4 regions of the Buttiauxella sp. WJP83 genome follow, and region 4 is predicted to be linked to each of the others. Evidence: predicted binding sites of a transcription regulator. Region 4 holds the regulator's gene; each other region holds the start of a gene.
The links. The regulator Fur, encoded in region 4, represses iron uptake genes when iron is present. The targets are predictions, from matches to a motif close to ATAATAATGAGAACNACTATCAA.
Positions count from the first base shown of each region.

Region 1: a site for Fur is predicted at 4,319-4,341, ahead of exbB (tol-pal system-associated acyl-CoA thioesterase). Genes of this name have one in related genera too.
Region 2: a site for Fur is predicted at 5,720-5,742, ahead of sodA (superoxide dismutase [Mn]). Genes of this name have one in related genera too.
Region 3: a site for Fur is predicted at 5,461-5,483, ahead of ftnA (non-heme ferritin). Genes of this name have one in related genera too.

Region 1 is NZ_CP110080.1:3,924,839-3,933,063, forward strand. It holds gene OH773_RS18140 (HdeD family acid-resistance protein) at 1-870, shown strand, start outside; gene OH773_RS18145 (NlpC/P60 family protein) at 880-1,284, opposite strand; gene OH773_RS18150 (ESA_00282 family adhesion-associated protein) at 1,634-2,137, opposite strand; gene OH773_RS18155 (hypothetical protein) at 2,240-2,638, shown strand; gene OH773_RS18160 (cytoplasmic protein) at 2,644-3,030, shown strand; gene exbD (TonB system transport protein ExbD) at 3,092-3,517, opposite strand; gene exbB (tol-pal system-associated acyl-CoA thioesterase) at 3,522-4,256, opposite strand; gene metC (cystathionine beta-lyase) at 4,445-5,632, shown strand; gene OH773_RS18180 (DedA family protein) at 5,830-6,489, shown strand; gene OH773_RS18185 (AraC family transcriptional regulator) at 6,570-7,457, opposite strand; gene yqhD (alcohol dehydrogenase) at 7,651-8,225, shown strand, end outside.
Region 2 is NZ_CP110080.1:247,658-255,882, reverse strand. It holds gene rhaS (HTH-type transcriptional activator RhaS) at 1-308, shown strand, start outside; gene rhaR (HTH-type transcriptional activator RhaR) at 386-1,234, shown strand; gene OH773_RS01120 (DUF1240 domain-containing protein) at 1,276-1,761, opposite strand; gene OH773_RS01115 (hypothetical protein) at 1,764-2,615, opposite strand; gene rhaT (L-rhamnose/proton symporter RhaT) at 2,883-3,917, opposite strand; gene OH773_RS01105 (L-fucose/L-arabinose isomerase family protein) at 4,127-5,548, opposite strand; gene sodA (superoxide dismutase [Mn]) at 5,823-6,443, shown strand; gene yiiM (6-hydroxyaminopurine reductase) at 6,522-7,196, shown strand; gene cspE (transcription antiterminator/RNA stability regulator CspE) at 7,261-7,473, opposite strand; gene OH773_RS01085 (DUF3053 domain-containing protein) at 7,749-8,225, opposite strand, start outside.
Region 3 is NZ_CP110080.1:1,809,390-1,817,614, reverse strand. It holds gene OH773_RS08440 (ABC transporter permease) at 1-109, opposite strand, end outside; gene OH773_RS08435 (ABC transporter substrate-binding protein) at 171-1,766, opposite strand; gene azuC (stress response protein AzuC) at 1,968-2,051, opposite strand; gene OH773_RS08425 (MFS transporter) at 2,268-3,686, shown strand; gene OH773_RS08420 (hypothetical protein) at 3,744-3,980, shown strand; gene OH773_RS08415 (RpiB/LacA/LacB family sugar-phosphate isomerase) at 4,045-4,683, opposite strand; gene yecR (YecR family lipoprotein) at 5,067-5,360, shown strand; gene ftnA (non-heme ferritin) at 5,577-6,074, shown strand; gene OH773_RS08400 (glucosamine inositolphosphorylceramide transferase family protein) at 6,311-7,234, shown strand; gene galE (UDP-glucose 4-epimerase GalE) at 7,345-8,225, shown strand, end outside.
Region 4 is NZ_CP110080.1:3,343,761-3,351,985, forward strand. It holds gene kdpE (two-component system response regulator KdpE) at 1-453, shown strand, start outside; gene OH773_RS15510 (EamA family transporter) at 490-918, shown strand; gene pgm (phosphoglucomutase (alpha-D-glucose-1,6-bisphosphate-dependent)) at 961-2,604, opposite strand; gene seqA (replication initiation negative regulator SeqA) at 2,630-3,175, opposite strand; gene ybfF (esterase) at 3,360-4,136, shown strand; gene ybfE (LexA regulated protein) at 4,272-4,553, shown strand; gene fldA (flavodoxin FldA) at 4,705-5,235, shown strand; gene fur (ferric iron uptake transcriptional regulator) at 5,518-5,970, shown strand; gene chiQ (ChiQ/YbfN family lipoprotein) at 6,061-6,387, opposite strand; gene chiP (chitoporin ChiP) at 6,435-7,832, opposite strand.

The DNA.
Region 1 (8,225 bases), 580 kb from region 4:
GGTTTAGCATTTGCGGGCTGGAACCTGTTTATTCTCGCCAATCGCGTTAAAAATGCCGCAGAAAATCCAGGTCTCAAAGGCGCTGTATTTATGGAAGAAGCCGATCATCTTCCACCTGACATTGTGGAGTGGGACGGTCCGCCGGACGACGACGAAAAAGCGCTGACGGTGCATGTCTGGACTCCCGTAGGCTCGGCACCCGGTGAGACGCTTCCCCGTCCCGTCATTAACCGCTATATCGCAGCGGTAGACCGCAATGGCGTTATCTCGACGGGTCACGCGGCACTTGAGTCCCCAGGGGGCATTTACATCAGCCTCTATCCTGCTGAACTCATTGATCAGTCTCCCGATGAGTTCGCTCGCCTGTTACGGGCTACGCCAGAAAACAATGTCCCGGGAATTTTCCAACCGGATTATGCGACCGAGGCCGCAAAGTGGTGCCCATCGACAAGGAAGGTCCGCATTCGCAATTACAGCGAAGCACGGCTTAAAGATTTTTGGGAAACCTATCGGCAGAATGAATCCTACAACTTGACCCACAGAAACTGTTCGAGCAGCGTGGCGCGTGCATTAGAAGCGGCGCTTGAGGGTGCGGTTGGCAGGCTGTGGCATAAACGTGGGTTCTGGGCTGCGATGGGAAAACTGATGTCGACACCGGAGCTTTGGGTCGCGTTGCAACTTCGTAAACGCGCCGAAACAATGGCCTGGACGCCGGGTCTGGTACTGGATTATGCCCGCGCTCTGAGCATGCTCGCCGACCCACGCCCAACCGGTTGGTTAAATACCACAGGCCGAGCGGTGAAAAAAATGCTCCATCGCCGCATTGCGTGGGGAAAAGGCAAAAGCGGCGAAGACGTGGCAAAAGATTAGCGTTAATTATCAGCCCATCACTTTAAGGCGGCGTGCCGTTTCGTAATGATCAACCCAATAATGATTTGCCAGCGATGACATCGTCACACCTTCACTGCTCGACGCATGGATAAACTTATTATCCCCCACGTAAACCCCTACGTGTCGCTGCCCTGGGGACGTTTTAAAAAAGACTAAATCACCAGGCTTGAGCGTTTCCTTACTGACCTGCTGGCCATTATGAATTTGCTGTGTGGTCGTTCTTGGCAGCGACTGACCAAATGAAGCACTGAATATTTTCTGCATCAACGCTGAACAATCCACACCATTGTGCGTCGTTCCGCCAAGGTGATAACGCGTTCCTTTCCAGTTTGAATATTGCGACAATATTGCCGAGCGTATATTTTCTGTATCACGAATATTATTGTTATTCATAAATTTGTCGTTTTCAGAAAAACTATTTCTGTGAGAAACAGTCTTTATTCCCAATGATGCAAATTCCTTTGGCATATTAAAAGCAAAGGAATTTGTACTAACAATTAAAGGCGAGAAAAGAAATACCAGGGCAATGATTTTTTTAAAACGAGGCATAAGTCATATCTTTCAAATTCGGGCAAACAAACCATTGCCTGATTAATGGCAACGGGACGAACAACTCCTTTTGGGTGAGCAAATAATAACCACTGAGTGAAATTTATCCAACGTTCATTCGGTCCAATAATAGACCTTGATTTTTTAACCTTAAAAACAGCTTGATAGGGATTCAAGCTACTTGTCAAAATGCTTACACGTTGGCCAGATCGACTTCGGGACGTTGATAATGCGGCCACACCAAAGCCACCAACTCTGGATAAGCATGATGACTGAACTCATCGAAGCACTGGCGTAAATTCAGGACTTCAATATCAGCAAACGGTACTTTTTCACCTTCAGCGCAGCGTTTGCGCAGGTTATCGTAGTAACGATAAATGGCGGAGTTTAAGTCACTGCAACGCCGCTGGGCATTAAACAGTTCACGATTCGCACTCAGCTCATCGATTCGCATCTGCTTAATCGTGGCATAGGCGAAATCAACATATTCATGACTCACTCGCCAATAATAGTCCGGGGTAATTTTCGAAATGAGCGTTGCAAAGTAATCTTCACGTTCGTCATTGTCAGAGAAATTTAATTTAGGGGAAACGGGTGGGATTGGATTCACTCTGGCGCGGGATTTCTCACGCATTAACACTAATACGCCGCACAGCAACAACAGTATTAATACAATAGAATAAATGACGCTTTGCATGGAGGCTCCTGTTTTTTTTATAGTAATTTTGAGGCAATATATTGTCAACGTCACACGTCGTTTCTATAAACTTCATTCTGTTGATTTAAAAGGATATCGTTAATGCTGCCCAACAACCTGGTGCCAGTAATCCTCCCTGTTCTACAGGTTGAAATTACTCCACCAGCAGAAGATAGCGCCCTAACTCCAATTCCTCGGGATAATCTTTTAGATCTAGAGAAAACGATTCTCAGCGCCAATCATTACGCTGGGCAGGCAAAAAACACCCTGCTTGAAGAAAACGATCGCCATTTAAAAGACCATTTATTTTGTGCGGTAAAAATTGAAGCAATGGTGACTGTGTTAAATGAACTCATAGAACAAGAAAAAATCAGCCCTGCCGATTTGCAAATGCTAATAGAAGATAAAAAATTGCAGATAAGTCAGCATTCACAGCAAATCTGGGTCAATCAGTTAACCCAGGAAAAAAGCTGGCCGGTATTTTATTCCCTCGACGAGTAAGCTCAATGTCAGATGTACAGCAACCCACTCAGCACGATACCGCTGCTTCGAATGATGCATCACCTGAGAACACGTTATTGCGTGATAATATCGCTGCTCTGGTGGCCATAAAAAATGAAAATATTGCTCGTTTCACCGAAGGGAAAATTAACATTACTTCAGCGCTGGTTGAGCAAAAGTGGCACAACCGCCATCAAATGTTTCCTTATCGCATGAAAGAAGAAATTTACGGCTCTGTACTCAGTGAAATTCTGGCCCATCAACCGCGGATGAAAAATGTGATTCTTGCCCGGCTGGAGGCGGTTTATCAGCAACTGAGAAATGAGGAAGCCCAAACGCTGTCGCGGACTCGTGCCCTGCTGGAAAACAGCTATAAAACACCGAATTTGTAATGAAAAGCGGCCTGGTTAGTACAACTAACAGGCCGCTTAAAAATAGTGATATTTGACGAGGTTACTGAGGTTTCGTGACTTCTTGCCCAACCAGACCAATCTTCAGATACCCTGCCTGATGCAGCGTATCCATCACATTCATCATCGTTTCGTAATCAACCGATTTGTCTGCGCGGAAGAAAATCGTCGTGTCTTTCTTACCTTCGGTCGCCGCCATCAACGCATTGATCATACTTTCTTTGGTCACTTCATCGTTGCCGATAAACATAGTGCGATCGGCTTTGACAGAAAGATAGACCGGCTTTTCAGGACGCGGTTGTGGTTGGCTTGAAGAGGCAGGAAGGTTAACCTTCACATCGACTGTTGCAAGCGGCGCGGCCACCATGAAGATAATCAGCAGCACCAACATGACATCGATAAACGGTGTCACGTTGATTTCATGCATTTCACCGTTATCGTCGAGATTTTCGTTAAGACGCAAAGCCATGGTATCAACCTACACGCAGTTTCTGAGCCGTACGTACCGGGCGAGCGTGAGAACTGGCTTCTAAATCCAGGTCACGGCTTTGCAGCAGTAAAACTTGAGCCGCAACGTCACCCAGAGAAGCTTTATAGCCGCCAATCACACGGGCAAACACGTTGTAGATAACCACCGCAGGAATCGCTGCAACCAGGCCGATAGCCGTTGCCAACAATGCTTCCGCGATACCCGGTGCAACAACAGCAAGGTTAGTGGTTTGCGATTGTGCAATACCAATAAAGCTGTTCATGATGCCCCAGACCGTACCAAACAGACCGACGAACGGCGAAATTGCACCGATGGTCGCGAGAAAACCGTTACCGCGTCCCATGTGTCGACCCACCGCCGCAACGCGACGCTCAAGGCGGAAACCGGTACGCTCTTTTATGCCTTCGTTATCTTCGCTGCCAGTGGAAAGCTCAAGCTCATTCTGCGCTTCATTAATCAGCATCGTGCTCAGGCTTTTCGCATCAAACGCTTCAGCCATATCACTGGCTTCATCCAGAGAGCGGGCATTAGCCAGTTGCTGCTGCTCACGCTTCAGACGGCGCTTTTGCGACATCAACTCAACACTTTTGCTAAAGAAGATGGCCCAGGTGACGACAGAAGCCAGAATCAGGCCGATCATCACAATTTTTACCACGATGTCAGCATGCTGATACATGCCCCAGACAGAGAGGTCTGTCTGCATCAAATTATTCGTCACTCTTACTCTCCACCACGAAATAATACAAAAACTGTGCGCAATAATATCAAAACGACATCGAATTGATAGTAGTTCTCATTAGTATTTAAAGAGTGCCTGAAATTGTCCATGGATTCCTTGCGCTTACGCAGCAAAAGCATGATAAGTTAGTTTTGGACATCCAGATGGGTAAATAGGGCAACGTGAAGATGACTAAAAAACACATTGAAACGGCGCTGGTGAATGCCGGGCGCGATAAGAAATTCACTCAGGGTTCTGTTAACAGCGTCATTCAACGCGCTTCATCATTGGTTTTTGAAACTGTCGAAGCGAAAAAACACGCCACCGCCAACCGCGCAAAAGGCGAGCTGTTTTATGGCCGTCGTGGCACCCTCACCCATTTCTCGCTGCAAGAAGCGATGTGCGAACTGGAAGGCGGCGCGGGTTGCGCACTTTATCCTTGTGGCGCTGCAGCCGTGGCCAATGCGATTCTGGCTTTTGTTGAGCAGGGCGATAATGTGCTGATGACTGGCACCGCCTATGAGCCGAGCCAGGATTTCTGTACCAAGATCCTCGCAAAACTCGGCGTCAGCACCACCTGGTTTGACCCGATGATTGGCGCGGACATCGCTCAACTCATTAAACCCAATACTAAAGTCGTATTTCTGGAATCCCCTGGCTCACTCACAATGGAAGTACATGACGTCCCCGCCATAGTTCAGGCGGTGCGCAGCGTTGCTCCAGAAGCCATCATCATGATTGATAACACTTGGGCTGCTGGGGTTTTGTTTAAAGCGCTGGATTTCGGCATTGATATTTCGATTCAGGCAGGAACCAAGTATTTGATTGGCCATTCTGACGCAATGGTCGGAACGGCGGTGTCAAATGCCCGTTGCTGGGATCAATTGCGTGAGAATTCTTATCTGATGGGTCAAATGCTGGATGCAGATACTGCTTATATGACCAGCCGCGGGTTACGTACTTTAGGGGTACGCCTGCGCCAACATCATGAAAGCAGCCTGAAAGTAGCCGAATGGCTGGCACAACATCCGCAAGTTGAACGCGTCAATCACCCTGCATTGCCCGGCAGTAAAGGCCATGAATTTTGGAAACGAGACTTTACAGGTAGCAGCGGTTTGTTCTCATTCGTGCTCAAAAAACGCTTAAGTCATGATCAGTATCAGCACTACCTGGACAATTTTAACTATTTTAGTATGGCCTATTCATGGGGAGGGTTTGAATCACTGATCCTCGCCAACCAGCCGGAAGAAGTGGCAGAGATTCGCCCGGCAGGGGGAGTTGATTTCTCCGGTACGTTAGTTCGGCTTCATATCGGCCTGGAGAATGTTGACGATTTGATTGCCGATCTCGATGCAGGTTTCCAGCGTATTGCCTGAATTTTCCAGAAGTGGATACCTGAAAGGACAGTTTTTCTAAATTCATGATGATTAGTTGAGCCTGTGATCAAGGTGTCGCAGGCCATTTAGCGTTACACTATGCTTTCAAAAAAAGGTACGCCGAGAAATTAAGGTGTACCTAATCTAACTACTATAGATTTAGACGCGCCGAATAAAGCGGTTCCACAGGATTTGCCATGGCTGTTATACATCATATCGTTCAGGCGCTTTGGCAACATGACTTTGCTGCACTCGCGGACCCTCATGTTGTTGGAGTGGTTTATTGCGTCATGTTTGCGACGCTGTTTCTCGAAAATGGATTACTGCCCGCCTCATTTTTGCCGGGCGACAGTCTTTTGTTACTCGCGGGAGCGCTGGTGGCAAAAGGGGTCATGAATTTTGTCCCGACATTACTCATTCTCACGACAGCGGCAAGCCTTGGCTGTTGGTTAAGTTATGCGCAAGGTCGCTGGCTCGGTAATACCAAAACAGTTAAAAGTTGGCTGCAACAGTTGCCGCCGCAATATCACCAACGTGCGACGCATATGTTTGACCGACATGGGTTATTTGCCTTGCTGGCCGGGCGTTTTTTAGCATTTGTCCGCACTCTGCTGCCAACCATGGCGGGTATTTCAGGTCTCAGCAATCGCCGCTTTCAGGTGTTTAACTGGTTAAGCGGGCTGTTATGGGTGGGTAGCGTGTCCAGTCTGGGCTATGCCCTGAGCATGATCCCGTTTGTAAAACGCCACGAAGATCAGGTGATGACTTGTCTGATGGTATTGCCGATGGTGCTTCTGGTGGCAGGCTTAATCGGAACGTTGTTTGTCCTCATCAAGAAAAGATTAAATCCTGCATAAGTAAAGACCGCCTCTTAAAGAGCAACCCTGGGTAGCCATTTCTGAGCACTACCCAGGGGCAAAATGGCAAATACAACCCCCTACACCCGCATCCGCGCGGCATCCTCCCCCGGCGTAACGCCAAAGTATCGCTTAAACTCACGGCTAAACTGCGACGCACTTTCATATCCGACACGAATTGCCGCAGTACTGGCTTTAATCCCATCGTGCAAAATCAGCATGCGCGCTTTGTGTAAACGGTAGCTCTTGAGATATTGCAGCGGCGAGGTGCTGGTCACCGATTTAAAGTTATGGTGAAACGCCGAAACACTCATGTTCGCTTCCGCAGCGAGTTGGTCTACAGAAAGGTTTTCTGTGTACTGTGTTTCAATGCGCCTGAGCACGCGGCTTATCAGGCTGAAATGTGTCTGCCGGCTGACCAGTGCTAAAAGCGCGGCACCGCACGACCCCATCAGAATGTGATAGAGGATTTCGCGGATAATTTGCTTGCCCAAAATACGCGCGTCGAGCGGGTTTTCCAGCACGTCCAGTAAACGCTCGGCAGCACAGAGGATCTCTTCGGATAGCTCAGCGGAGTTAATCCCGGTTGAGCAGGTTTGCGGGTGCGATACATCATCTTCGCCGATATCCATCAGCAAGTCCTGAAGCTGCAAAATATCGATCTTAATGCGCAGTCCAGCCAACGGCACTTCAGGTGTGGCAAAGGTTTCACATTCAAAAGGTAGCGGCACGGTCAGCAACAGGTACTCGTTGGCATCGTAGCGAAACACACGATCGTTCAGATAACCCGTTTTATGCCCGGAAAAGAGAATAATGATCCCCGGCTCATACATCACTGGCGTACGCGCATAGGGTTGGGTGCCATACAGCAAACTGACATTAGGCAGTGAAATGAGGCCACTATTTTCTTTTTGTATCAGATAATTAATCTTGTTAGTTAACTGCTGACAAATCGCTTTCCGCTTCATTTTCCCGCTCTCTTGCTGACTTTACTGACGATCTCAGTGTGCATTGAATCTTTTCATTTCTCCAGCCCCCTGGAGGAATAGGCAAGATAAAGGCAGGAATAAGCATTGAGCGATAGCCACCCTGAGCCGACAATGGCTACCATCAAATGCGATAAGCAATGTTATTAATCACCCACAAAACGGGAATCCGATAATGAACAATTTCAACCTACACACCCCGACCCGCATCCTGTTTGGTAAAGGTGCCATTTCCGAACTGCGTGCTCAAATCCCAGCAGATGCTCGCGTGCTGGTTACCTACGGCGGCGGCAGCGTGAAGAAAAATGGCGTGCTGGACCAGGTTTATGCCGCGCTTGAAGGTCTGGATGTTCTGGAGTTTGGTGGTATCGAACCTAACCCGACTTACGAAACGCTGATGAAAGCGGTTGACGTGGTTCGCCAACAGAAAGTGACTTTCCTGTTAGCGGTAGGGGGTGGTTCAGTGCTGGATGGTACTAAGTTCATCGCAGCAGCAGCTAATTACCCTGCCGATATCGACCCATGGAATATCCTGCTGACTCACGGTAATGACGTGAAAAGCGCCATCCCAATGGGCTCTGTTCTGACTCTGCCAGCAACCGGTTCTGAATCCAACAAAGGTGCCGTCGTTTCTCGTCGCGCTACCGGTGACAAACAGGCGTTTATGTCTGAGCACGTGCAACCGGTCTTCGCTGTTCTTGATCCGGTTTACACCTACACCCTGCCACCACGTCAGGTCGCAAACGGTGT
Region 2 (8,225 bases), 1.6 Mb from region 4:
TGGCCTGGCTGGAAGAGCATTTCGCCGAAGAGATTTGTTGGGAGCAACTGGCTTCGCAATTCACACTTTCCCTGCGCACCCTGCATCGCCAGCTAAAACAACAAACCGGTATGACGCCACAGCGTTATCTCAATCGTTTACGTTTGATGAAGGCCCGCTATTTGTTACGCCACGGCGAGGAAAGCGTCACAAATATCGCGTTTCAATGCGGCTTTGGCGACAGCAACCATTTTTCGACGCTTTTTAAACGCGAGTTTTCCTGGTCCCCGCGTGAGATTCGCCAGGGACGGGACACGGAACTTCAGTAATCGCGAACACAATCACCGTTTTATTTACCCAATAAGCCGATAATCTTTAGTTGGCTAAATTTTAGGATGGATAAGCGGTGACGAATCATTTAGTCCTCAAAAAAGCAGACTTCTTTGTCTCCGCCGCGCAACCCGTGGCGGTGGCAGACCGCTATCCGCAAAATGTTTTTGCCGAACATACCCACGATTTCTGCGAGCTGGTTCTGGTGTGGCGCGGCAATGGGCTGCATGTGCTGAACGACCGCCCTTATCGCATTACCTGCGGCGATCTGTTTTATATTCGCGCTGAAGACCGCCACAGCTACGAGTCGGTGAACGGTTTAGTCTTGCACAACATCATCTACTGCCCTGAGCGGCTAAAAATCAATGTCGACTGGGATGATTTACTGCATAGCGCGAGGGATGCGGGAAAAGATCCGCGCTGGCGGCTTTCCAGTCAAGGCATGGCGCAAGCACGTCAGTTAATCGTGCAACTGGAGCACGAAAGCGTGAAACCCGATGCGCTCTCGTTGTGTTTGACCGAAAGCCTGTTTCTACAACTTTGCATTACGTTGCGCCGCCACCGTTATCAAACCCAGGACGCCGCCGGACTGGACAGCAATGAAACATTGGATCTGCTAATGGCGGCATTGGGACAAAGTCTCGAAACTCCCTTTGAGCTGGCGCAGTTTTGCCAACTGCATCAAGTGGCAGAACGCCATTTACGCCAGGTTTTCCGCCAGCAAACAGGGATGAGTATCAGCCATTATTTGCGCCAGTTAAGGATTTGCCAGGCACAGGATTTACTGCGCAATAGCGAGCTGTTGGTTGGGAATATCGCCACCCGCTGCGGGTTTGAGGACAGTAACTACTTTTCGGTGGTGTTCACCAAAGAGACAGGAATGACGCCACGAATGTGGCGTCAGAGATATGCGGTAGAGACGTAACCCACCTGTTCCCAAAATAATTCGAGTTGCATCGCGGCAGCTCACATTGGACGTGAAACATGATGATTATTGTCTTGTATAACCCAACGATTGGGAACAATGGTCTTACATAGTTCCAGATCGGTAACATAATAATATTCCAGCTTTTCCTGCTGGCAATTGCTGTATGTTGAGAAGGCTAATCCAATGGGGATCAGAAAGGCGATGATGAAGCCTAATGATGCTGTAATCACACCAAATGCTCCCCAAATCTTACCAATCTTCGTTCTATTAGTAGGTATCGTGGTTCCTTTTGAAAAAAACACTCGAAAACCGGTGAAGATTACATAAATGAAAAGTGGTATTGCACCGATACAAGCGACAGCCTTAGCATGGTAAATAATAATGTTAGAGTTTGATAACAAGGAACGTAAGTCGCTCATCGGGACTGAATAGATAATAAAATCAAGCATACAAAAAGAAACACCTATTAAAATAAGGCTGGCCCCTTTAATCTTTATCCATTGCAAGAGATATTCTCTGGTCATTTTTAATATCTCGCATTAGAAAACAAATTGAAGAATAATGGTGCGTGTTGTTGATTCCACTCTCTCATTTGCCGCTCTTGTTCTAATGCAATGCGTAGATTGTCTTTAAGACTAGTAGATAGCCTAAATTCATCATCTAATTTATTTAGTTTAATATTTAGAGCGACACCTATTACAACAACAATAAACGTTGTTACAATAATAGGAATTGTAAGTAAAGTGAGCATCCCACCCACAACCGCAATCGCCACCCCAGACACAATGGTTTTCGCTGCATCCATCGTAATATCAACCAGGAAGTCAATAAGATCGTAATCAGATTTAAATATCAGCTCCACGACTCGCCATGCTAATGAACAGCAAATACAGAATTTGGTGCCTTTTACAAATGACTCCATAAGCCCGCGGGTACCAATCGCCATTTCTAGTATCTGTGGGTTGTCTAAAGCATAGCGCGTACCATTAAGAATGCGGCGCATGGAAGCATAGCCCGTTATTTTTATATAATACTTACCTCTGTATTGATATTTAATAGCCCGAATACCCAGCGCTCTGAAGTTAAAAACAAGCTTGTTTAATTCATTATAATACGCGCCTAAACTCCCAATGGTGCGAGAACCATCGAAAGCATCTTTAATGTTTCCAAGCCCCGCTCTGTAACTGAACAGGAAGTCTATCTTGCCGACGAGTTCGCTGGCAATTCTTTGTGCTTCACCTGGTGTCAGTAGCATGACGTAACAGCTTTCAGTAATAAATGAGCCGTTCATCATTGCCATATCGCGTAGTGTGGGATTCATGCTGGGGTAGGTTGGAAATAAAGGCTCATTCTGTAAACCCATTAGCATTTTTTGCATTATATATTCCCTTATTAATGGTTCCGATTTAATTGTTGGAATTTTGTTCCAATTAATAAAGTGAGGCAACATTTTTGTTAATGATATATCCGGCGATAAATATACATATTAATAATGTCTTTCTATTTATTGGTGTCAATTTATAAAGAGTGGTTTCCTTGAATATAGAGATGGATCAACACGCAGGGGAAAGATAAAAAAAATCCCCGACAAAAATGCCGGGGACTGATGTATAAGGAAAAGGTGGAAACAGGGGCAGTCAGGAGATCAGTTCGCCATACCTAATCCAACGATATTCGCGGCAATGATAATCACCACGCATCCCACGCTCAACACACCTACCGGGCGCGTTCCTGCTGATTTCCACTCTTTCATAATCAAGCCAACCAACCCGCCACACAGCACGTAGAAACTCATGTGCAGCATCCAGCTCATATAGTCGTACTGCGCCGGAATTCTGGCGTGACCCCAGGCGTAGAAGAAGAATTGCAGATACCACATCAAACCGGCCAGTGCTGCAAACAGCACGTTGCTGATGATCAGAGGTTTTGCCAGCGAGAAGTCGGCTTTTATAGACAGGTTTTGCATTTTTGCCAGACGAATGAAGCAATAACCCAGGTTAATCACCGCCCCGCCGCCCATGATGATCACATAACTTGGCAGTGCCACGTACAGCGGGTCAACGCCCAACGCGGCAGCGGCTTCATGCATTGGTTTTGCGGCGTCCATCGCAAAAGACATACCCGCCGAGAAGATGCCGCACATTACCGCCAGAATCAGCCCTTTTTTCAGGTTAAATTCTTCGGCTTTAATGCCCATTTGGCGCTCTTTGAGCTGCCCCGCTCGGGTAACAATCGCCACACCGACCAGCGCAACCAGTACGCCCAGCAGCGTCATGCGCCCACCTGGCGTGCCAATCAGCACATCAAATTTTCCGGCAATAATTGGCGTCATTAAGGTGCCGACGATAAGCGTAATACCAATCGCAATACCAATGCCCATCGACATGCCCAGGTAACGCATCGTCAGGCCGTAGTTGATATTGCCAATCCCCCACATCGCGCCGAAGAGGAACACCGGCAGCAGGGTAGATGCATTAAACGAACCGTAGTAAGCCCAGAAATCAGGTAAAAGAAGGTAACTGACCAGCCAGGGCAATATTATCCAGGAGACAAAACCGCCCACTGCCCACATCGTTTCCCATGACCAGCGCTGTACTTTCTTAAAAGGGGCGTAAAAGCAGGCAGCGCTGGCAGCGCCGACCAGATGCCAGATTATCCCCATCGTTATCGCGTTATCCATTATTTATCCCTCTGTTTTAACTAAAAAACGTAGGGGTGACAGCTCACTACCCCGAATCATCGAGTCTAAAGAGTGAGCAACGAGTGAACCTTCTATGTGCTGCCGCAGCAGGGGTAAAAATGGCAAAATTCAGGGGGTGCGATTGACGGGAGTCACAGTTCTTCATTTCCCCTCCACCCGATAACCGAGTGGAGGTAACGCTAAAAGAATTAACAGATTTTTGCTGTTTTCACGCCCAGCAACCAGGCCAGTTTTTCCAGAATATCCCCCTGATGTCCGAGGCCAATTGCACAATGGTGTGCAGGCCCACCAAGGCTCCAGAGCGTAGTGAACTCGCGCGCAGATAACGGGAAGCGGTAGCGGCTGTTAGTGTTGCCGATATCCAGAACGTCGCCAGGAACGGCTTCCCCGTGGGCATACTGCAAACACACGCCGTTTTGCGCATCTTCAACGATGGAAAGGAATGTCACCGGGCCGGGTTTGACCGTCATCTGAATGGACACGCCTTTGCCTGGTTTGCCGTGATAAACCGGCAGCGGCACAAGGCGCACATTGCCTTGCGCCATCAGCGGATGTGCCGGGCCATCGTGCCCCCAGAGCACCACGTCATCGGCAAACTCAATACCGTATGGCTCAGAGAACGAACCACCTGCGCCAAGCAACTGCTGTATTTTCATTGCCAGCACGTTTTTGATTTCATACTCCCCGGCGACCGGAATTCCGCGCTGGGTGAGCAGCGTGTTGCCGAGAATAATCGAGGTGATAATGTTTTCGTAAGCGTTGCCGTTGCGCCCTTCATAGTAATAAGCCAGCGCGCCGAGATGATTGTTTTCAATCAGTTGGTCCATGGCGCAGGCGGTTTGCACCGCTCGTTGCAGTTCTGATTTTTCACAGGTGGCATCGATTTGCAGTGATGCTTCCACTTCCTGCCATTTTCGGCCTTGAGCATCAGCCGTGACCTGTTCGCGATATTCCGCCAGTTCACACATCTCCAGCGGCTTAAAGCGCACGCCAAGTTTTGCACTCAGGTTGGTCATGTTGCTGTAAACGTCGACCATCCCGTCGTAATAGTGGCCCAATACACCGACCTGGCAGGCTGACAGCCCTTTTTGCATCTCAAGTGCTTGTAACCATTGCGCTGTTTGCTGCCAGACATAGTCATCACCTTCTAATGCACCGACGATCAATTGGTAGCGGATCCCCGCACGATTAAACACGTTGGCCAGCTCCGGGGCGCTGCACGCCTGGCAATGTGCCAGCCACTCGCCGGTGCGTTCACCACGGTCGGTCATATCGCGGATTTTTGCATACGGCAGGCCCATTTCTGGCTGGAGCGCCAAAATAATCACTGGCTTATTAATCTTCTGCACCAGCGGCAACACGGTAGAACTCAGGGCATAGGTGCTGATGTACAGCACGATGGCATCCACGGGCTGCTGCTGGAGGTGTGTGGCGAAGGTATCGGCTTTGGCAACGCTGTCGATCAGGCCGCCATTCATCACCGAAACATTAAGCTGTGCAAGGCGTTGATCGATGTGTTGTAGATAACCGGTGAGGCGTTGTTCAAGACCTGAAAATTGCGGCCAGTAGGTATCGAGTCCAATACCGAAAAGGGCGACATTAAGCGACATGTTGATGCTCCAGGCAAAATAGAAGCATCGACTATCGCCTGAAAGGCATCAGACGACCTTTGTGGCAATGCCAAATCCTGTCGCGGGTGGCAAAAAACGATTTATCCACCTGACAGTGTTCACATTTTCGCCATCATCACAAAAAGTTATAACCTTATAAAAACTACGGCATTGATAATCATTTTCAATATCATTTAATTAACTATAATGAACCAACTGATTACGCGGCGTTAACAGCTTATGCGCCGTCCAATGATAAATGGAGATGATGAACATGAGTTATACACTGCCATCCCTGCCTTACGCTTACGACGCCCTGGAACCACACTTCGACAAGCAAACGATGGAAATCCATCACAGCAAACACCACCAGGCGTACGTGAATAACGCGAATGCAGCGCTGGAATCTCTGCCAGAGTTCGCAAGCCTGCCAGTTGAAGAGCTGATCGCTAAACTTGATCAACTGCCAGCTGACAAGAAAACCGTTCTGCGTAACAACGCGGGCGGCCACGCTAACCACAGCTTCTTCTGGAAAGGCCTGAAAACCGGCACCACTCTGCAAGGTGACCTGAAAGCAGCCATCGAACGTGACTTCGGTAGCGTTGATAATTTCAAAGCAGAATTTGAGAAAGCAGCAGCAACACGTTTCGGCTCTGGCTGGGCGTGGCTGGTTCTGAAAGGCGACAAACTGGCTGTGGTTTCTACCGCAAACCAGGACAGCCCGCTGATGGGCGAAGCCGTTTCTGGCGTATCCGGTTTCCCAATCGTGGGTCTGGATGTGTGGGAACACGCTTACTACCTGAAATTCCAAAACCGTCGCCCTGACTACATCAAAGCATTCTGGGATGTGGTGAACTGGGACGAAGCAGCAGCGCGTTTTGCCGCTAAAAAATAAGTTGCATTGCAACTGCTGAGAGGCGAGCCTGATGGCTCGCTTTTTTTATATCTGTAGTCAGGCCACAGGGAGGAGCAGATGTACTATCCACTCAACGTTTATATTGGCAAAGTTCGTGAATATGCTGGCAGCAGGCCAAGCGCTATCGCCAAATACCAGGTCGACGGTGAGCTCAAACTCACTGAGCGGGGCCTGGAAGGCGATCAGCAGGCCGAAAAAATCATTCACGGCGGGCCGGATCGTGCGTTGTGCCACTATCCTCGTGAGCACTACCTCCACTGGGCACGCGAATTCCCTGAACAGGCCGAGCAGTTTACCGCCCCAGCTTTTGGCGAAAATATCTCAACGCAGGGGCTGACTGAACACGATGTCTACATTGGTGATATTTTTCGCTGGGGCGACGCGCTGATTCAGGTCACGCAACCGCGCTCACCGTGTTTCAAGCTCAACTATCATTTTGGTATCCGTGATATGGCCTCCCTGATGCAGAAGTCCGGGCGTATCGGCTGGCTTTATCGGGTGGTGTTGGCAGGAAATGTTTCGACGGATTTACCGCTGGAGCTGGTTTCTCGCGTAAGCGATGTTTCGGTGGCAGAAGCGATTGCCATCGCCTGGCATATGCCATTTGACGACGAGCAATATCATCGCTTGCTTAGCGCGGCTGGGCTGTCAGTGAGCTGGACGCGCACCATGCAGAAGCGCCGGATTTCGGGGAAAGTTGAAGATAACTCCCGACGCTTAATGGGATCATAAACCCCAGATACGAAAAAACCCGCCGAGGCGGGTTTTTAAATTTTTAGCTTTGTTAACGCTAACCTTACAGGCTAGTTACGTTACCAGCAGCTGGGCCTTTAGCACCACTTTCGATGGTGAAAGACACTTTCTGGCCTTCGTCCAGAGACTTGTAGCCATCGTTCTGGATAGCAGAGAAGTGTACGAACACGTCTTTTGAGCCATCGTCAGGAGTGATGAAGCCGAAGCCTTTGTCAGAGTTGAACCATTTTACGAGACCAGTCATTTTGTTAGACATAGATATTACCTTTTAGATTAAGTTTGCCTTCCGGCGCAATTGGAATGTTTTACAGATTTTTTAAAGCGATAAAGGAAGGTAGATCACGTCGAAGGGTATCTATGATAACTCTTTGAGGACTGCGTTACTAAACTGCTTAAAGGTCTGTGCTTCAAACCGATGAGTGCATTAACTCATATTTACGGTATGAATGACAAGGTTTATTTTAGCCATCCACAGGGCTGGAGCTCAGGCCGCCTCTGGGTTTCCCCGCCTGACGACGGGGAAAATCACCATTACTGCATAGCGCTTTGTGCAGTTGAATAGGCCTGCATAAACGCCTGGTGCTGTGAAGCCAGCGGAGCAATCAGTGAGTTATACTGGCTTGCCTGCTGTGACGTTGGGAATTGAATCCCCCCCGCGGTAAATCCAACCTGAGTCCCCTGCTGCTGGATGAAATCACCCACTTGCACCAGTTGAGCCGTGAAAGTTTGTGCGGCTGGGATCAGCGGAGCCATAGCGTCTGCTGGAGCAGTAACCACTTTTTGATAAACCTTATCGTAAACGGTTTTCAGCTCGTCAGCTTGCTTCAGGGTAGAGCGAGCGCTGTCTGCCTGCATTTTGGCATTCTGCACTTGCTGACCCAATACGTTAAGTGAACCATTAGCCTGGCGCAGTGGCCCGCTCTGGGTCATATAATCTTGTGGCACACGAATGCTGTTCACGCTATCAGCGACGGGCTTCATGCCATCGTCCATGACCTGATTCATCTG
Region 3 (8,225 bases), 1.5 Mb from region 4:
CCTGCACCGGATCGCCGGGTGCCAGTTTGACCAGCAAAAACGACACCAGTGAAATGAAGAACAGCATCGGCACAAGTTGCGCCAGGCGTCGTACTAACAGATTGTTCATACTGCTTTCCAGGTTTTACCCAAAATAAAACCCCCGGCTGAGTGCCGGGGGTAAGTGCTTATTACTGTTGTTGATAGATTTTTGACAGATCCTGGAACATATAAACCGGCTTAGGTTCGGCTTCTTGCGTCCCGGCAAAACGTTTATCGACGGCAACCACGGCGTTGGTATAAGCAATAGGATACCAGGCCATATCGTTTGCCACCGTTTGCTGGATTTGTTTGTAAATCTCAGCACGTTTGGTTTTGTCTGTTTCGGTCGCACCCTGGTTCCACAACGCATCAAACGCTGGGTTTTTGTAGTGCGCGTAGTTGTAAGCTTCGTTACTCATATACAGCGACTTATAACCGTCAGGTTCCATACCCATGATGTAACCGCCAAGACTCAGTTCATAAGCAGTATTTTTCATGTCCAGGCTACGCTGTGACATCGCGTTCGCATCCAGAGGCATCAATTCAACCGCAATGCCCACGTTTTTCAGCTGTTGCTGAATATACAGCCCCATGCTTTCCTGGGTTTTATTGCTGTTGATATAGGCAAGACGTAGCTTCAGATTCGCTGGTGCGCCTGACTCTTTAAGCAGCGCTTTCGCTTTTTCCACATCGAATTTATAGGTTTCAACCTCGTTGGTTTGATACAGCGTATCTGGCGTCAAAATAGACGCGGCAGGTTGCGCGTAATCCAGCGAAGAGAATGCCGCCTGAACCAGTTCATCTTTATTGATGGCATAAGCGATAGCCTGACGCAGGGTTTTATTCTTCATGCTATCGACGTTCTGGTTGAACGTCATATACGCCAGACGGCCTTCCGGATAAATAACGAAGTCGAATTTACCGCTCGATTTCAGGCGCGTGACATCTTGCGGATCAACCATCTTCATGTTGATTTCACCGTTTTGTAGCGCCAGGTTTGCGGAATTGCTGTCTTTTGCAAAACGGTAGGTGACGGCATCCAGTTTCGGTTTACCGTTCCAGTAGTCGTCAAAACGCGTCAGGGCGTAATACTGCCCGGCACGATACTCTTTAAATTTGAACGGGCCCGAACCGACTGGCGCATCGTTTTTGGTGCTCTTTTCCATGTCACCCTTTTCATCAGCAAACACATGCTGTGGGATCGGGTAAATCTGTACCAGCGTCCCGACAAACGCAGCGCTCACCTGTGGCAGCGTGAATTTCACCGTTTGGTCATCGACTTTGCTGACTTGAATCGGTTTGTCGCCATACACGAACATACTGCGGAAGAAGCTGTGCTGCTTCTCATCGAGCAATTTGTTGAAGGTAAACACCACGTCATCAGCGGTGATGGCTTTGCCATCCTGCCATTTCAGATTCGGTTTAAGTTTAAGAAGATATGAGAGGTTGTCATCGGACGGCGTCAGGCTTTCTGCCAGGCCCCATTCGATTTTGTCGCCGTTGAAGCTATACAGCGGAGCATACAGCGCCTGCATAATCGTCAGCGTAGTACGGTCACTGGCATACAGCGGGTTCATCGCTAACGGGTCACCACTGGTAATACCAACAATCAAATTGCCGCCATCCTGGGAAGCTTGTTTTGCCGGGGCAGGACTTGCCGCAGTGTCAGTTTTCGCATCATCACAGCCTGAAAGAGCCAGGGCCAAAGAAGCAAACAACGCAGATAACAACAGGGGTTTACGCATTTAATCACGGACTCCATCTCAAATAGAGTCCGCATAGTGCACCACCCTTACCCACATTGTAAATAAGTGTAAAACGCATAACGATATGCGAAAAAGTGCTAAGGGATAAAATGTCGATATATAGCGGTACAGAGAGGAGAAACATTCAAATTTCAGGCATAAAAAAACCTGCCGCAGCAGGTTTTTCTTCAGTCAGGCAGATTAAAACATGCCAGCTGGCGGTACATCTTTAAAGGTTTTGCAGTACTGCTCAAACATGCTTTTCAGGATTTTGCGCATTTTCATTGTGTGCTCCAGTTTTTTCTTTTTACAGGTTTTGCTCTTTATGGTGCTCATAATATGACATCCGTCACGCAAATCAATAGTTTTGTGATGCACATCACACATTTTTCGTGTGGATTTTACAAGTTCGTCACATGAAATGGCTTGCAAATCCAATACTTAACTGGTTAATTGGCTCAATTAATTTTTAAAACATTATTTTAATTTTGAGTTTCATTCATGGAAAACTCCCCTTCTCAGTCACCAAAACGTGGCATTTCTGGCATGGCGTTGTTGGTGGCTGGCGCATTTTTTATGGAATTTCTCGATGGGACGGTGATCGCCACCGCTCTGCCGGAAATGGCAAAAACATTTGGCGTCGATGCCGTTGATCTGAATATTGGCATGAGTGCTTATTTGCTGACTCTGGCCGTGTTGATCCCGGCAAGCGGTTGGATTGCCGACCGTTTTGGCGCACGCAAAGTCTTTACCCTCGCACTCGGGATCTTTACCTGTGCCTCCGTGCTGTGCGGGATTGCCAACACGCTTGAGCAGTTTGTCGCGATGCGCATCTTGCAAGGAGTTGGTGGTGCGCTGATGGTGCCCGTCGGGCGACTGGCGGTGTTACGAACTACGCCCAAACATTTACTGATTACCGCTATCGCCACGCTGACCTGGCCTGCGCTGGTTGCGCCGATAATTGGCCCTCCGCTGGGCGGATTCATCACCAGTTATGCGTCGTGGCGTTGGATTTTTTATATCAATCTGCCGCTTGGATTGATTGCCATGGCGCTGGCGTGGCGCTTGATTCCTGATATTCATGATGACGATCGCCGCCCGTTTGATGGTATCGGATTTACCGGTACCGCCGTGGCGATGATTAGCCTGGTTTACGGTCTGGAAATGCTGGGGCAAGCTCAGGTCAATCTCCTGCCAACATTGGGGCTGCTGCTATTGGGCGCCGCATCGTTATGGTTTTCACTCTGGCATTTTAAGCATGCCCAACATCCGATGATTCGTCTTGAGGCTTTAAAGGTGCAAACCTTCGGCGTGACGATGTACGGAGGGTCGCTTTTCCGCACCTCCATCAGTGCGGTACCCTTTTTATTGCCGCTGCTGTTCCAGGTGGGTTTCGGTATGGATGCGTTTCATTCTGGCATGCTGGTGTTGGCGGTGTTTGCCGGAAACCTTGCCATGAAACCTGCCACCACGTCGTTAATTCGAGCGTTAGGCTTCAAAAAACTATTAATCATTAATGGGCTGCTCAATGTCGCGTCTCTGTTAGCCTGCGCCTTTCTCACTCCGCATACCGTGGTCTGGTTGACGGTTGCCATTCTGTTTTTTGGCGGGATGTTCCGCTCGATGCAATTTACCGGCATCAGCACCCTCTCCTTTTCCGATGTGCCATCGTCACAAATGAGCTACGCCAATACGCTTTTTAGCACTGCGACGCAGCTGTCTGTTGGGTTAGGTATTACGCTTGGCGCGATAGGGATCCGCCTTGGCGAGAAAATAAGCCAGTGGCTCGATGTCGCGTCAATTCCTGGGATGTCGATCAAAATATCGTTTGTGATGATTACACTGATTTGCCTGCTGGGGCTGGTTGATTTACTGCGACTGCCACAAAACGCCGGGAGCAGCGTGTCCAAAAAGCCATAGTGCATTTCAGACCTCAATTATACTTAACGCAACAGATCGCGTGTCGTTGAGGTCGTTATGAAACAGAGAACGGTTAGAGTAATGCTGGTTCTGGCGCTAATCAGTTATCAGGCAAAGACCGCAGAACCCGCCGAACATTCACCCTCATTAAACTTCCCTACGCTACATAAACCGAGCCTGCACGGCGGTATACAACAACGATGGCCGGAAGCGCCGCAAGCGAATATCAACCATCAACACTGGGATGCGCAGCATCTTGAAGCCGCACGTCAGACGCAGCACACCGTGGATTAAGTGGTGTTGACGCAAAAAAAATGGCCAGCAAAAGCTGACCATCTTTATTAGCGATTAAATACTATCAGGCAAGAATTTCGCGAACGAACGCTTCAATCTCTTTGTTCTGGCAGTTTTCGAAGAAACACTTCTGGAAACGTTCGCCCGTCACTGCTGTTTTCACCAGTTCAGGATCGATAGAACGCAGGGTGTCCAGATAGTTTTCTTTCACTACCGCAGCTTTAACCTGATTCAGGATACCCGCGTTACGAACCTGTGGCTCTTTACGCTCGATTGGGTAGCCTTCGCCTTTACGGCCAGTGAATGCTTTTTCAAACATATAACGTACGTTCAGCTCTGCACCCCAGCCGAAGCCTTTAGCGAATGCCAGTGACAGTGCGTTTCCGTTGTTGATTTGGGAGAACAGGAAAGCATCAGCAGGATCCAGGCAGTATCCGCAAACCACACCCGGGTGGATGTTCAGGGACATCATTGCGCCCTGGCCTGTGCCACAACCGGTCACAACGAAATCAACGGCTTTAGAATTCAACAGAATGCTCGCCATAATACCGAGGTGGATGTAGGTCAGGTGGTGATCCTGCTCATCGCTCATACCGACGTTGTAAACCGGGTACTCTTTCTCAGCAGCAACCGCTTGCAACTCATTAAGAATGATTGCGTTTTTGCCAGCCTGACTGTTTTCCATCATCAGTGCTATTTTCATTTCCGTCTCCTGATTGGGTCACGGGGTTTCCCGCGTTGAAAAGCTTAGGTATGCAGTAACGATACTATCTAGCAAACATACTTTCAAATTTAATGAAATTTAGTTTTAAAAAATTAAGATGGGGTCACACTTCTGCGTTTTCCCGATGAAAACCCTCCGGTTTATACCGATACGGTTACAGCCGTAAATTTCCAGCCGATTATTACCTTAAATTCCACTTAAGAGCCGCTCTATTCGTTAACGTAAGGGAAATTATGCAGCTTTGTGCTGTTGGTCATATTCCGTTTGGCTGCATGCTAAAATTGTAAGAAATATCATTTGAGTCTCAGCATATGAAATCTGTTTATTTGCTTTTAGTGGCTGCGTTATTAAGCGGCTGCACCATGAATAAAACCCCACAGCCCGTCAAAGGAAGCGAAGTTGCAGGGGTTGTTCGTCTGGGTTTTGATATTGCCCCATTACAAAGAGCGAAAATTGATACCTACGTTGCACAGTCAGCAGCCAGCCATCAATGCCAACAATGGGGTTATGTCTCCGCATTCCCCTATGGAGAGCCAATCAGAACCTGCTCTCTGACCAGCGGCGCGTTGTGCCTGAACCAAACTGTGACCCTTGAGTACCAGTGTCGGGGCAACGGAATGGAGAAATATCTGAGAGATGAAATAGCCGTTCAATAACCGGAGTGGGTTTACTAATGGGATGAGCAATAAATTATTTCTCATCCCGTTAATTAAATAATAATCATTCTTGTTGGCCTGTAATAGCTTTTAAAAAAGAATAATATTAGCAACCATTCTCATTACAATAATATTATTAACAATTCCTTTGCATTATAGAAATAATAAAATTAAAGTAGCGCCATTGTTAAAGTCCTAATTCTCATGGAGCGCCTCATGCTTAAAGCTGAAATGATCGAAAAACTTAACGAACAAATGAATCTTGAGCTTTACTCTTCCCTGCTTTATCAACAAATGAGTGCATGGTGCAGCTACCATAGCTTTGAAGGGGCTGCCGCTTTCCTGCGTCGCCATGCTCAGGAAGAGATGGAGCACATGCAGCGCCTGTTTGCTTATTTAACGGATACCGGAAGCTTGCCTCGTATCAATGCTATTCCAGCACCCGACCATGATTATACTTCTCTGGATAGCCTGTTTAGCGCAACCTACGAGCACGAACAGTTAATTACTCGTAAGATCAATGAACTGGCTCATGCAGCGATGAGCTCTCAGGATTATCCGACCTTTAACTTCCTGCAGTGGTATGTTTCTGAGCAGCACGAAGAAGAAAAACTGTTTAAATCTGTACTGGATAAATTAAGTCTGGTCGGTAAAAGCGGTGAAGGTTTGTATTTCGTAGATAAAGAACTTTCTACCCTGGATACACAAGCTTAATCATTTCTAATCGGTAAGCATGCTTTATGCTTACCGGTTCTCATTTTCAAAATGTGTTCATCGCTCTACCCTGCAAAATCCCCCAGATTTTTCTCTTCAGAAAGGCGAATGTTGCCCGAACGTCTATACTCCACAACAGCAGTATTCCGAACGCCGAACATAGCTTCTACTCATACAATAATAAGCAACATTTTCTTCCTGTATCTGGTGATAACTGACATGGACAAGATGAAAAAATGTTAAACAAAAACAATAGATTAATTAAAAAGCTATTCTTCCATGAGTCCTGGGACATCATGGTCATTAAAAACTGCATGCATTCATTCCCTGATAATACGCTGGATATTCTCAGTCATTCCAAAGCACAACTTCTTAATAAAAAATACACGTTTCAGGCCGATCCTTTTATTATCGAAAAAGAAGATAAACTGTTTATCTTCTATGAAGCATTTAGTTTCCTTAACTCGAGAGGCGTACTAAAGTGCCGGGTTCTGAATAGCGAGATGAAAGAAATAGAAGATATCAAACTACAGGGTTTTGATGATTTGAAATGTCACCTGTCATTTCCTTTTATTTTTTCTCATGATGACAAACTATTTATGATCCCGGAATCATCAGAAAGAAAAGAAGTTATTCTCTTTCAATCTACTGATTTCCCGGCGCGTTGGGAAAAAGTCAAAGTGTTACTTTCCGATGTCGAATATACAGATAATGTCTTCTTTACTTTGGATGGCGTAAGCTATCTCATATCCACCACGCTGGATAATGAAATGGTAATTCACACGGCAAATGATTTGTTAGGTGACTGGAAAAAAATCGAACCGTCGTTAACATTATGTAACTACCACCATCGCGGTGCCGGAACGCCTTATTCAAACAATAATAAAAATTATATTCTTACTCAGGAATGCTTACCCGGGTCATATGGGAAATCAATTTATATCAAAGAGTTAATCAACTTAACCCCAACGACTTTCGAAGAACGACTGGTGGCGAATATTTCCCCTACCATTAACAAAAGCTCAGGCATTCATACTTTTAATTTTTCTGACACATATATTGTCTATGATACTAAAAATTGGATATTCAGCTTTTTCTCTCCATTAAAAAAGATAATCTTTAAGTGCCTTGTCAAATACCGGAAACAGTATTTTGCCTGAAACAGCAGATGAATGCCCGGGTGTTTGCTGATACTCTTGGTTAACTTGACTGAGCATGAGTAAGACATAAGCTCGATTCGCTCATTTTGCAATATTATTCTGGAGATACTATGGCAATTCTTGTAACTGGTGGTGCTGGCTATATTGGCTCACATACCGTTCTGGCATTACTGGAGAGAGGTGATGATGTCGTCGTCATCGACAACCTTTCTAACTCGTCTAAAGCCTCTTTGGACAGGGTTGCAGAATTAACCGGAAAAGTACCGACATTATATGTTGCCGATATTTTAGACAAACATGCGCTAAAAGAGATCTTCTCAAATCACGAGATATCCGATGTTATTCACTTCGCTGGCTTAAAATCTGTCGGTGAGTCGGTTAGAAAGCCTCTGGAATATTATGAAAACAACGTCGTTGGGACGCTGGTTTTGCTCAATGAAATGTTGCTTGCAGGCGTCGATAGCTTGATCTTCAGCTCATCTGCGACGGTATATGGCAATCCAGAAAAAGTCCCGCTAAGCGAAGAGTGTCAAACCGGGGGGACCACTAACCCATACGGGACGTCGAAATTAATGGTTGAACAAATTTTGCGTGATTTTTCGCACGCACAACCTGAATTCCGCATTACCTGTTTACGCTATTTCAACCCGGTTGGCGCGCATCCGTCAGGCCGGATCGGTGAAGATCCCAACGGTATTCCTAATAACCTGGTGCCTTATATTTCTCAGGTCGCTATTGGAAAGCTCGAATGCCTCTCGGTTTACGGCAACGATTATCCAACACCCGATGGAACCGGCGTCCGTGACTATATTCATGTGCTGGATCTGGCAAGCGGGCATCTGGCGGCATTGGATCATAAAGCTGAGGGATCGGCCTTCAAAGCCATCAACCTGGGGACCGGTGTCGGTTATTCCGTGATTGACCTGATAAAGGCTTTTGAAAAAGCCGCACAAACCCAAATTAACTACAAAATAGTCGACAGAAGACCGGG
Region 4 (8,225 bases):
GTGGTGCTCTCCGCACGTAGCGATGAGCAAGTAAAGATAGATGCGCTGGATGCGGGTGCTGACGATTATCTCAGCAAACCGTTTGGGATTGGTGAGCTACAGGCGCGTCTACGCGTCGTCTTGCGTCGCCATGCTAGCCTCGCGCAACCCGATCCTGTTTATCAGTTTTCAAACATCACCGTTGACCTTGCCACCCGTCGCATCACGCGGGATGGGGCTGAAATCCATCTCACACCGATTGAGTTCCGCTTGCTCGCAACCCTTATCAATAATCACGGAAAAGTGCTGACCCAACGCCAGTTACTCAGCCAGGTTTGGGGGCCCAATGCCGTGGAGCACAGCCACTATCTGCGCATTTATATGGGGCATTTACGCCAGAAACTGGAGACAGATCCGGCGCGACCAAGCCATCTGCTTACCGAAACCGGAATCGGCTACCGTTTTATGCTTTGAATACATGTTTGCCGGTAGATTCAGAGGGAGAGTTCTATGAGCGCTTGGTTGATTTATGCATTACTTTCAGCGGCGACAGCGGCTTTAGTCGCCATTTTCGGCAAAATTGGCTTGCAGCATTTAGACGCAAATACCGCTACAGCGATTCGCGCCGTCGTTATGGCAGCATTTCTGGTTGGCGTGGTGGTCGTACAAGGGAAACTCAATCTTATCGGTACGGTACTGGCGGATAAAAAAGCACTGTTTTTTATATTGCTCAGCGGTATTGCAGGTGCATTATCCTGGCTGTTTTATTTTATGGCGATTAAGAACGGTGATGTTTCCCGCGTAGCTCCCATCGATAAACTCAGCGTAGTGTTCGCCGTAATACTTGCGGTGATTTTATTCGGTGAGAAACTTTCTCTGGTAGCAGGGATTGGCGTGGTGTTGATATCTTGCGGGGCGCTAATGGTGGCACTTGGCTAACTAACAAAAGGCGCCTTGCGGCGCCCTTTTCAAATCAATTTCTTACTTCGCGTTTTTCAGCACTTCGCTGACAATCTCTACCGCTTCTTTCTCAATTTGCAGGCGATGTTCAGCGCCTAAGAAACTTTCACAGTAAATTTTGTATGCATCTTCCGTACCGGAAGGGCGTGCAGCAAACCAGCCGTTGTCAGTCATGACTTTAAGGCCACCGATAGAAGCCCCGTTGCCAGGTGCTGCCGTTAAACGCGCGGTAATCGGGTCGCCCGCCAATGTGCTGGCGCTCACCATTTCTGGAGAGAGTTTGGACAATGCAGCTTTCTGCGCAGATGTCGCGGAAGCTTGCAGACGGTTGTAGCTTGGCGCACCGAAACGGGCAGCCAGTTCATCATAATGCTGTTGCGGGTTCTTACCCGTAACGGCGGTAATTTCCGCTGCCAGCAAGCACATGATGATGCCGTCTTTATCCGTTGACCACGGCGTGCCGTCGAAACGCAGGAAAGATGCCCCAGCACTTTCTTCGCCACCAAAACCGAAGCTGCCATCGAACAGGCCGTCAACAAACCATTTGAAGCCCACCGGTACTTCTACTAGTTTACGACCCAAATCGTTGACCACGCGGTCAATCATTGCCGATGACACCAGAGTTTTACCGACTGCAACATCTTTGCCCCACTGTGGGCGATGCTGGAACAGGTAGTTAATGGCGACGGCCAGGTAATGGTTCGGGTTCATCAGGCCTGCTGGCGTGACGATACCGTGGCGGTCGTAATCCGGGTCATTGGCGAATGCCAGATCGAATTTGTCACGCAGCGCCAGCAAACCTTCCATTGCGCACTCAGACGAGCAATCCATACGGATAGCACCGTCTTTATCCAGATGCATGAAGCGGAAAGTTTGATCTACATGATCGTTAACAATCGTCAGATCGAGATTGTAGTGTTTCGCGATACGCTGCCAGTATTCGATACCGGAACCACCGAGCGGATCAACGCCCAGTTTGAGGCCAGCCTTCTGGATAGCAGCCATATCGACGATATCCACCAGCCCTTCGATAAACGGCTGTACCAGATCTTGTTCCTGCACATGCCCACTGGCCCATGCCTGATCAAGAGAAAGGCGCTTCACGTCTTTCAAACCCGCAGCCATCAATGCGTTAGCACGATCTTCAACCACTTTGGTGACGTTGGTATCAGCCGGGCCACCGTTTGGCGGATTGTATTTGATACCGCCATCGTCTGGTGGGTTGTGCGAAGGGGTGATGACGATACCGTCTGCCTGCGCGCCACCGTTTTTGTTATGCGTCAGAATGGCATGCGAGATTGCAGGCGTAGGCGTGTAGCCGTTTGCCTGCTGCACAATGACGTTCACACCGTTCGCAGCCAACACTTCCAGAACTGAAATAAACGCAGGTTCAGACAACGCATGGGTATCTTTACCAACGTAGCACGGGCCGGTAATGCCATTTTTTGCACGATCTTCGGCAATCGCCTGGGCAATGGCCAAAATGTGAGGTTCGTTGAAGCTATGACGTGCCGCACTACCACGGTGACCGGAGGTTCCGAACTTCACCGCGTGTTCGCTATTCCCTGGTTCCGGCTTCAGCACATAATACTGGGCCGTCAATTGGGCTACGTTAATCAAGTCGCTCTGTTGTGCCGGTTGTCCTGCACGAGGGTGGTTAGCCATTGGCCTTTCCTTCTGACGCGAGGTGTTAGATTGTGCCGCAAACCTTTTCAATCAATTCCGCCGGGAACTGCATTGATTGCATGATGTGTTCGATCATGCTGCATTTACGGCCCGTATTGGTGTTGGTAATAACCCAGTATGGCGTGCCTGGAACATGTTTTGGTTTGGTCTGGTTGCCATTTTGCAATAGCGTTTGCTCGTTACCAGCAAAATAGACCCTCGTACGACCATGCAGCGACTCAGTCGCTTCACCAAAGGCATGTGCATCAAGGGTATACAGAGTAGAAAGCACCATCATGAAACGATTGACGGCTTTCTTCTGCTCTGCGTATTCATCGGAAAGCAGCAACTCACGTACCGCACGGACGCGATCGCGTGCTTTGTTTACGGGTTTGGCTTCCAGAGTTGCAGCAACGGGTGCTGTTTGGCCGGTAGTTGCTGGGGTAGCAGGAGTTTGACCGGCGGTAAATTTCAGCATGCGCCGTAAAATGTCGGACGCGCTTTCACCAATGTGCTGCGTGTGGCTGGCAATATAGCGATAGAGCTCGTCATCAACTTCAATTGTTTTCATCTTAATCCAGTGCGATATCTTTTCTGAATACAAGTTGTTGGGATTATAAGTTCAAATCCCAACCTCGGGTAGCGCCAAACTTTTGTCACACCACAAAGTCAGATTAAACTGGAAATTTGCGGCACAGCGGCAGGATGCCGTTATGATACCCTAACCTCACGAAGTAAAAAAAAAGAACTTTGCCATGAAATTGAATGCTCGCCTGCAAACTGCGCAACAATCGACTAGTAATTCCCCCATCGTCCTGATCCACGGTCTTTTTGGTAGCCTTGATAATCTGGGGGTACTGGCCCGCGATCTTGGACAAGAGCACACCTTGCTGCAAATTGATCTTCGCAATCACGGATTATCCCCACGCAGCCCTGAGATGAACTATGCCGCGATGGCGCAAGATGTGGTGGAAACGCTCGATGAATATGGTTTTGATAAAGCCATTATTATTGGCCATTCCATGGGTGGTAAAGTGGCGATGGCGTTAACCGCAATTGCCCCTGAACGCATCGAAAAATTAGTGCTGATTGATATCGCGCCTGTGGATTACCACGTCCGCCGCCATGATGAAATTTTCGCGGCAATTAATGCCGTCACTGATGCAGAAGCGAAAACTCGTCAACAGGCCGCAGCGGTAATGCGCGAACATATAGATGAAGAAGGCGTGATTCAGTTTTTGCTGAAGTCCTTTGCTGACGGTGAATGGAAATTCAATGTGCCAGTGTTGTGGGAACAATACGAAAATATTGTCGGCTGGCAAACTATCCCAACATGGAATGAACCGGCATTGTTTATCCGGGGCGGCGCGTCTCCTTATGTTGACGAATCGCACCGCGAAACACTGCTTGCACAGTTTCCGCAGGCACGCGCTCATGTGGTTGCCGGTGCCGGGCACTGGGTTCATGCCGAAAAACCTGATGCTGTTTTGCGCGCAATCCATCGTTTTATCGACGGAACAGCAGCAAACTGATTAAAAACAAACCGACTGGCCGTTAGATGCGGCTAACGCGTTGGCGCGCAAGCCATGCTGATGTATGATTGCGCGCTAAAATGCGCCAGAGCACCCCGCTCCGTGCCACCTGAATTCCCTGTCAGTAGTCTAATCATGGCAAAAGAACAAACGGACCGTACTACATTAGATCTGTTCGCGGACGAGCGTCGCCCCGGGCGACCAAAAACTAATCCGCTCACGCGTGATGAGCAACTGCGTATCAACAAACGCAACCAGCTCAAGCGCGATAAAGTACGCGGCCTTAAGCGAGTGGAGTTAAAGCTCAATAACGATGCAGTAGATGCACTTAATCATCTGGCTGAAGCGCGCAATATCAGTCGTAGTGAGTTGATTGAAGAGATTTTACTCGCACAATTGAAGCAGCATCTCAGTTAATTTTTATGCTGTAGCCCAGAATGTGATGTTGCAGTCTGTGCACATCAGGGTGATAGCAATTTCCGCAGCGCTTTGTGTTCTGCTATGATTGCCCTATCTGTGGCCGAATAGCAGCCACCATACCATTAAGTTTCAAGAGGTTATTTTACTCATGGCAATCGTAGGCATTTTTTTCGGCAGCGACACTGGTAACACCGAAAATATCGCAAAGATGATTCAAAAACAGCTCGGTAAAGACGTTGCTGAGGTGCATGACATTGCTAAGAGCAGCAAAGAAGACCTGGAAGGCTTCGATATCCTGCTTCTCGGCATTCCAACGTGGTATTACGGTGAAGCGCAATGCGACTGGGATGATTTCTTCCCGACGTTGGAAGAAGTTGATTTCAATGGCAAATTGGTCGCCCTTTTCGGCTGTGGCGACCAGGAAGACTACGCAGAATACTTCTGTGACGCGTTAGGGACTATCCGCGATATTATTGAACCGCGCGGTGCTGCTATCGTGGGTCACTGGCCAACTGCCGGTTACCATTTTGAAGCGTCTAAAGGTCTTGCTGACGACAATCACTTCGTAGGCCTGGCTATTGATGAAGATCGCCAACCTGAACTGACTGCACAACGCGTTCAACAATGGGTCAAACAGGTTTCTGAAGAACTGAACCTGGCTGATATCCTCAACGCTTGATGCTCGGTGTGACGCAGCGACCTGGCTGCGTCACATTGATAGATTATTCCGATTAAAATAATCGCTACAAATTTTTAACTTTTCAGTTTGTCCCTGTACAATGACCTCCTGACTAAATAGCTAACAAGGCAAATAAATCGCGACTCAGCCGCCATTTTTTAGCTTGATTATGCATAATACTTGCGGTTCCCATTTAGAATTGACAGTTCTATAATGAGACGCATTCATCTTAACGCTCACCCTGAGTCCGAGCGATCCGTTAAGCAACAGGACAATTTCCGCATGACTGACAATAATACCGCATTAAAGAAGGCCGGCCTGAAAGTCACGCTTCCACGATTAAAAATCCTTGAAGTGTTGCAGGGTCCGGTGAACCACCACGTCAGTGCGGAAGACTTATATAAACGTCTGATTGATATGGGCGAAGAGATTGGTCTCGCCACAGTTTATCGTGTACTAAACCAGTTTGATGATGCAGGCATTGTCACTCGTCATAATTTCGAAGGCGGCAAATCCGTATTCGAGCTGACACAACAGCATCACCACGACCATTTGATTTGCCTGGACTGCGGTAAAGTTATTGAATTTAGTGATGATTCAATCGAAGCCCGTCAGCGTGAAATCGCATCACGCCATGGCATTCGTCTGACTAACCACAGCCTGTATCTTTATGGTCACTGCGCTGAAGGTGATTGCCGTACCGACGAAAATGCACACGAAATCAGCGAAAAATAATCCGCACATTTGACCACGCTAACCCGGTGGTCAGATATAAAAAAACCGGTGAGGAAGCTCACCGGTTTTTTTATTGGCTGAACGCGACAATTATTTATTGTTAGCGCGAATTTCTTGCCAGATTTTATCGCATTTGGCTTTAACGGCTTGGTCATTACCGGTACGAGTTGCCTGGATGCAGTTCTGGTAATCCAGGGTACGAACGCTCTCTTTTTGTGCGAACTCCTGGTGTTCCTTCTCTTGACTCAACACATTCAAAACGCTTTGGCATGCCTGAATTTTATCAGGATTCCCTTCGGCGGTATTGATACAGGCGCTATAAGCCTGTTTCAGTTTTGAATCTTCTGGTGCTGTTTTAGGCTGTGCGCAGGCGCTCAAACCTAAAGCCATAACCGTAACCAAAATGATTTTTTTCATGTTCGATATCCTTAACAAAACCGGGCGCGTTAACGCCCGGAATCAAATCAGAAAATGGTAAACGGAGCGATGACTATGAACTTAACATCGCGCTCATCCTGGAAGATGTTGCCGTAACCACCGCCCCAGCTTGGGATGTCGGAGTGGTTGTCGTATTGAGTGAAGTGCAGTTTGAACAGGGTGCCCTTCGCACGACCATCCTGAACGGTGTACAACGCATCAAGGCTATACGCAGATTCTTTCAGACGATTGTCGGCATCGTAGTAGCCGTCAGTTGTTGGTTTAGAGCTTGGTTTAGCATCCCATGCGTAAACATAAGAAGCACCCACAGCCCAACCCGCCAGGTTCCAGTTGCTCAGGTCATACATCGCACCTGCGAACACTGATTTTTCACCGTTGGCGTTGAAGTCAGAACGGTTATCCCACCAGATATCCAGACGACCGTTAGAGGAGGCATAAGTAGGAGTCATACGTTGCAGGAAGTAACCCTGCTGGCCGTCTGCCTTAACAATCGTCCCTTCCAGGCGCAGGTCAACCTGGCCAGCCCGATATCCGAAAGTCAATGCCTGCAACCATGCAGTACCGTCATACAGATCGTTGACACTGCCGTCGGAGACTTTGTCACGTGTGCCGTAGAACTGATAGCTGGTTGACAGCGGGCTGCCAGCCACATCAAATTTGTAACTTGCTTTGGTGAAGTACTGATCGACATACCCTTGGGCCTGGCCGAATGCCGCTTCAAGAATCAGATTATTTTTGAAGTCATACTTCGCACCCAACGAGTGTAGATAATCAACATTGGTGTTTTTATCGTTCTGATAGAACTTGTCCATTTCCAGGTGCCATGGAGCTTTGTACTCGTTGGTCCACATGTAGGAGAAGCTCAGCGCACCGGCATCGGCATAATCAAAGTTTGCCCCAGCTTCAGCACCCTGATAAGTACCAGGCATGAAGCTCCAGTGTGGCGCTAACAGCGTTTGACCGGTTGGCTGGATGTAACCTGCACGAGCCCAAACGGGACCGTACTTGAATTTAGCTGCGGCTTTATAAAGACTCACCCCGCTCTTATCGCCGGAGTAATCTTCATCGTAAGCTTTGTTTGAAGAGGAAAATGCGATTTCGTTCGGGTGGCCGCTGTTGCCATTTTCTGCCATTTCGATAGCAGTAAAGGCCGCGAGATCCAGGCCAAACATGTCTGCGGCATAACCAGACTGGAAGTCCAGGTTGGCGTTCCATGTAGCGTGTGCGAGGTTAGTTTCGTATTTATCTGTGGTGACGTCTTTACGGTCACGCTCACGTTGCCAGTAATAAACACCACCGGTCATCGTTGAGTCATCAATAAAACCTGCTGCACTAGCCTGAGGGATGACAACCAGTCCTGAAAGAGCCGTGACACCTGCGATTGCAAGCGCCAGCGCACTACGTTTGCCACTAAACGTACGCATATAAAATTCCTCTTTGACGTATAAATAATCGCCGGACGTTAAAAGACGTCACATCGCGAAAAAAGTAAAAATGCCTAACGGCTAAAGCGGTTATAAAAATTTTCCCGCATTACTGCTCCCCATAAGACTATTTTTCGCGACGCGAATTATCAACGATTTTGTAAGAGTTCATTCCGATATTATGACAGAGAGCACATAATTTATGAGTATTTGTAACAAATGGCGACTCAAGATGTTTATGCTGAATATTGAGATTATTTACAGACAAAGCTCGACATGAGAGCGCTCACATACCAAAACGAAGAATTTATTATGCTCTCAGATTGACCAAAAGAAAGATTATAAGCGGAGGTCTAAATAACATTAATTCGCATCGCGAATATGGAAAAATGG